Linked DNA regions of Lacibacter sp. H407. The main gene of each other region encodes a partner of the protein of the gene in region 2 in a complex. Links are inferred from orthologs where the notes say so. Each region holds a gene or a part of one and is shown on either strand. Other genes may lie near its edges.

Region 1 (2,960 bases), 1.0 Mb from region 2 along the record:
GATCAATGGACAGCACCCGTTACAATCAGTTCAGGAAACAACTGGTTTGTAAACTGGGCCGATTATCCAGTTGTATCTTCTGATGCTGCCGGCAATATGCTTGCACATTTTTTAGAAAAAAGTGATACGGCAAAATTCACCTACGATATTAAGTTGGTTGCTTCTGCCGATGCAGGTAAAACATGGGGAACGCCAACTACCTTACATGATGATGGTAAAAAAGCCGAACATGGTTTTGTTTCTATCACTCCTTATAACGATCAGTTTATTGCCACCTGGCTCGATGGAAGAAAAACAGCCATGGAAGGAGATCACAGCAGCCATGAAGGACATCATGGTGAAATGACATTAAGAGGAGCGCTGCTTGATAAGAAAGGAAAAAAAACAAAAGAATGGGAACTCGATGGTAGAATATGTGATTGCTGTCAAACCACCATTGCCATTACAGATAATGGCCCAATCGTTGTTTACAGAGATCGTTCAGATGAAGAGATCAGGGATATGTCGATCGTACGTCTTGTAAACGGTGAATGGACACAACCCAAAACCATCTTCCCCGATGAATGGAAAATTGCAGGATGTCCGGTGAACGGACCAAGAGCCGATGCTGTTGGAAATAATTTAGCGATTGCTTGGTTTTCTATGAAAGACAAGAATGCTGAAGTGAAAATTATTTTTTCTACTGACGGTGGTGCTACATTTCAACAATCGATCCGTATTGATGAAGGCAAAGCAATTGGCCGTGTTGATGTTGTGATGATCGATAAAGAAACAGCAGTGGTTAGTTGGATGGAAGGATCAACCATTAAAGCAATTAAAGTAAATGCTGATGGTTCAAAAGGACAGCCTATTGTTGTTGCAGAATCATCCGATTCAAGATCAAGCGGTTTTCCGCAAATGACAAAAGCAGGTGATAAATTGTTCTTTGCCTGGGCCGATAACAAAGCAAAAACTATTAAGCTGGCAAGTTTGACTTTATAACAAAACCCTCCGGGTTTTCAGAGAGCCGGAAGGTTTGTTTAACCTATTCATTGTTAGTTTTCACTGATCGTTCCACCAAAATCCTAAGATGAAGAATGAAAAATCAAGCGTTAACGGCCCTTTAACTGTCATTCTTGTAGTACATCCTGTCGTTTTTTATTTGTGAACAGCTGTGGATAATGACATAACATCAGATTAACAGGAATGGGCTTAAATTTGTCCCCTCATTAAAAAATTATTAAAAGGATATAAATTATGGCACTCCAATTTACAGATGCAAACTTCCAGAGTGAAGTGATCAGTTCAGATAAACTCAGCGTAATCGATTTTTGGGCAGAATGGTGCGGACCATGTCGTGCAATCGGGCCGGTTATTGAAGAATTGAGCAAAGAATACGATGGTAAAGTAAAAGTGGGCAAAGTAAACGTTGACGAAAACCCACAGGTTAGTATGAATTACGGTATTACTTCTATTCCTGCGATCCTCTTCGTGAAGAACGGCCAGGTAGTTGACAAATTAGTAGGCGCACAGCCAAAAGGTAATTTCGTAAAGAAAATCGAACAGCACATGTAAGATCTTCTTACAACGATCATAGAAACCCGTTTCAGTTTTGAAACGGGTTTTGTTTTTTTGGTCGGTACCGAAGGTCAGACCAAAAATGACAACTATTTTGCTACCGGCATTGGTGCAACGATAATCGTTCCTTGCCACAGTTTATCCCGCACTTTTTCATGCGGGACTCCGTTCATGGTTTCGTATTTCATAGCATCATTCAAAAGCCTGGTAGTTTGCAACCGACGGTGCTGAAACTCATCGCTCATTATTCATCACTCATCTCTCCTCCCCATTTATTCACATTCATTCAACATTCATTAAACCTTCTATACTTTATTAAATCTATTAATTAATTTCAGAGCATTAACACTAAAACCTCTTCATGAATTCAACCACCCTTTCAGCTACCATGGTTACCGGGCACTATGGTTTTGCTGATATCCACAAACAAACCGACAATGATCATCATCTCCTGGTAGCAACCAAAAGCTTTGCAGCCGAACAGGTCATCAGCGCATTCAGCTCCAGCGAAATTCATGCAACGCCTTCCCGTTATACCGTTCAGATAAATGAACATGAACACATTATTCTAAAGCCGGAGTTTCTGCAGTACATCAACCACAGTTGCAACCCCAACGCTTTCTTTAATACAAGCACCATGGAATTGGTTGCATTACGAAACATTGAACCGGGTGAAGAATTTACATTCTTCTATCCATCAACAGAATGGTTCATGGCCGATCCTTTTCAATGCCTTTGTGGTGAAGCAAATTGTATCGGTACCATCAGAGGTGCAATGGAGTTGAATGTTGACGTATTGGCCAACTACCGACTAACTGATTTCATTGCATCGAAACGTAACCATTTAAATGATTAAACTGCTACATTTACAGTATGCTTTCGAACCCGTTTCATTCACTTCCTTCTACTGAACATCCGTTGTTTATCTGGGTACTGGCACCGCATCTGCAAACCAATGATGCAAACCTCGATTACTATTACGATTTCACACAAAGCATCGACGAATACACAAAGGTTTTTGCAGAGTTACAACTCAACTGGAAATGGCAACCGGTTACACAAACCAATTTCAAAGAGATCATTGATGATATCGCAGCTACTACTTCGTTTCAAACACCATTGGTGTTGAATTTATGTGATGGCGATGAAGTAAACGGCACACCTGGTGTTTCTGTGATCCATTATCTCAAAGAAAAGCAACTCATTTTTACCGGAGCCGATGCTGCATTTTATGATAACACTACTTCGAAGATCATTATGAAGGAGTTGTTTGATAAAGCAGGGATTGCACATGCTAAATGGGTACCCATCCATCATGCTAAACAAAAACTCACTGGTATTTGTGAATTTGTTGGTACACCCATGATTGTGAAGCCGGCGGTGAGTGGTGGAAGTATGGGATT
Region 2 (2,823 bases):
AATCAGGACTGAGCAGTTTTACTTTTTCATAATAATGGATGGCTGAATCAAGTGAGTTTTTTTGCAGGCCTCCAAAGAAAACTTTCACGGCTGCTTTCTCCACTGCATTCAAATTACTTACTTCATAATGCCAGCGGGCTATTACAAAAAGCGCTTTGAAGTTGGCCGGATTATGAATCACAGCACGGTCGGCATAGGTCTTGATCTCACGTACATATTCCACTTTTTCTTTTCCGCTTTTCAATAACGACATACGGGCATATGCTAACGACATCACTACATTGGCATCACTATCTTTTGGATTTACACGTAAGGCACGCTCTGCATAGATCTTTGCAGCCTTGTAAAAATCCATTTGCTTTTCTTTGGTGGATTGTCTTCTTCCGATACGACTGGCCAATTCGCTGCAGTGCACCAGTGCACGTAAATGCTGGGGTTGTTGCTTAATGACCTCCTTGTATTTCTGGTAAGCTTCTTCTTCTTTCAATTGGCTTTCCAGCAGTTCAGCCTGCTTCACCAACTCTTCTACGGATTGTGCAAAAGAAGTACCCGAATAAACCAAAGCGAAAAAAGCAATAAATAAGTATTTCTTCATGTGATCGGGTTAAAATGTTTTGTGCATGGTTATGCCGGTTTTACCCGTAAAGTTTTCAATGGGTGGCGAACATTTATCAATATCGATCTTTATTTCTGTAATAACGGGGAAACGGGTCTTAATCGTATCACAAATATCTTCCGCAACCGTTTCTATTAGACTGCTTTTCTGCATCATCCGTTGCTTTACTATTTCAAACAACAGCACATAGTTAATTGTTTGATCAATAGAGGCAATGCGTCCGGTTGGCTGATACCAAACAGACAGGTTTACTTCAAACGGCCCTCCAACTTTATCTTCTCCGGGATACAGACCATGATGTGCATGGAATTTCAATTCTTTTAAATGAACAGCTATCATACGCCGAAAATAAAAAAGTCCCGCTAATACAGCGGGACTATCTTTTTAAGGTTGCCAACCTATCACAGGAAGGTTGCCAACCTTGCAACAGTTATTACAATTCGTAAACCTTTCACCCAAAGGTTGGCAACCTTGCAAGCCCTGTGATTACACAACACCTTTTGCCGACAAATAACGCTCTGCATCCAATGCTGCCATACAACCACTGCCTGCGGCTGTAACTGCCTGACGGTAAATTTTATCCTGCACATCACCACCTGCAAAAACTCCTTCCACATTGGTCTTCGATGTACCCGGAATGGTTTTGATATAGCCTGCTTCATCCATATCAATAAATTCTTTGAAGATAGCCGAGTTTGGTTCGTGACCAATCGCCACGAAAAATCCCTGCACCGGAATCACATACTCTTCGTTTGTTTTATTGTTCCGCACTTTCATGCCATCTACTTTGTTCTCACCAAGTATTTCAACCGTATCTGTATTCCAGTAAATTTTAATGTTGGGCGTATTCATTACACGATCCTGCATTACTTTGCTGGCACGCATAGCATCCTTACGGATAAGCATATGAACCGTTGAACAAAGTTTGCTGAGGTACAATGCTTCTTCTGCTGCCGTATCTCCTGCACCTACGATCGCCACTTCTTTACCACGGAAAAAGAATCCATCGCAAACGGCACAGGCACTTACACCATAGCCATTCAGACGTTGTTCGCTCTCAAGACCAAGCCATTTTGCACTGGCACCGGTACAAATGATCACACTGTCTGCTTCGATCAGTTTTTCATCATCGATCCAAACTTTATGTGGTGTAGAACTGAAATCAACTTTTGTTGCCAATCCAAAACGGATATCGGCTCCCATACGTGCTGCCTGCTTTTCAAAATCAACCATCATTTCCGGTCCTTGAATACCGTCTGCATAACCGGGATAATTCTCTACTTCTGTGGTAATGGTCAACTGTCCGCCCGGCTGAATTCCCTGGTATAAAACGGGTTTCATATTTGCTCTCGCTGCATAAATAGCAGCGGTATAACCTGCGGGACCGGACCCAATGATCAAACAATGTACTTTTTCTGCTGCTTCCATATTCGTCTTTTCAAAATTTTTAAGTCGACAAATTTAGTCTTATCTCACCATTCTATATGTAACCTTGATTACATCTGCTTGGCTTGTGGATAATTAACGGGGAATAGTAACCGTAGTAAACTGGTTGGCGTAGCCTCCAAAATAACCCAGTGCGCCGTTGCTGATATTGCCGAGAATTTTTGTGGGAGTTGAAAAAGGATTGCCGATGCTCTGGTAACTGTATTCAACTGTTCGCCAGAAATCAAAAGTGGCTTTGTTGATATTGCTGAACTTGAGCGTAACGGTATCGCCTTTTCTGAAAAAACCATAATCATCGAAATCCAGTTCCACATTTCGATCAACACCCCTGTCAACATCTACCGTGTAGGTAACGCCATTCACAAAGGCATCATCAAATACAGAACTGAAACCCGGTAAAAAAATACCACTGTTTACTTTGGTAAAATAACGGGCATAATCTCCAAAACCGGCAGGATCAACTACTCTTGCCCGTACAACCGCACGGGTACTTGTATCGGGTGTATTGGGTGCTTTCACCCACCACAACGAGTCGATCACTTTGCGGAGTTGCGGAATGGTTGTGCTGGAGGTAAATTCTTTCCCCTGCCATACGATCCGAAGTTGATAGTTTTTACCTAACTCTCCTTTGATGATGGTAGATGGATTTGCCGGATCGCTGCTGTAAAAACTGAATGGAATGGTTGTACCTGGCACCACCACATCGTACCGGCGGAGCTGATGCGTTTTTGTTCCATCAGAAACAAATACTTCCGCATCTT

Evidence for each region.
Region 1: the proteins of trxB (region 2) and trxA are in contact, whole or in part, in a crystal structure (PDB 1F6M), measured with the Escherichia coli proteins. The link is inferred for Lacibacter sp. H407 from one-to-one orthologs.

Annotation. Positions count from the first base shown.
Region 1 is NZ_JBBKTU010000001.1:3,134,191-3,137,150, reverse strand. What follows is about bases 14-2,895. They hold trxA (thioredoxin), read left to right. Parts: upstream 14-1,236; coding sequence 1,237-1,554; downstream 1,555-2,895. Other genes in these bases: WG989_RS13605 (D-alanine--D-alanine ligase family protein), read left to right, coding at 2,431-2,895; WG989_RS13610 (SET domain-containing protein-lysine N-methyltransferase), read left to right, coding at 1,919-2,413; WG989_RS13620 (sialidase family protein), read left to right, coding at 14-981. In the rest of the region: more of WG989_RS13620, read left to right, coding at 1-13; more of WG989_RS13605, read left to right, coding at 2,896-2,960. UniProt on the Escherichia coli protein: Participates in various redox reactions through the reversible oxidation of its active center dithiol to a disulfide and catalyzes dithiol-disulfide exchange reactions.
Region 2 is NZ_JBBKTU010000001.1:4,131,497-4,134,319, forward strand. Bases 74-2,818 are described here. They hold trxB (thioredoxin-disulfide reductase), read right to left. Parts: upstream 2,045-2,818; coding sequence 1,103-2,044; downstream 74-1,102. Other genes in these bases: WG989_RS17855 (tetratricopeptide repeat protein), read right to left, coding at 74-595; folB (dihydroneopterin aldolase), read right to left, coding at 605-955; WG989_RS17870 (DUF4249 domain-containing protein), read right to left, coding at 2,138-2,818. In the rest of the region: more of WG989_RS17855, read right to left, coding at 1-73; more of WG989_RS17870, read right to left, coding at 2,819-2,823.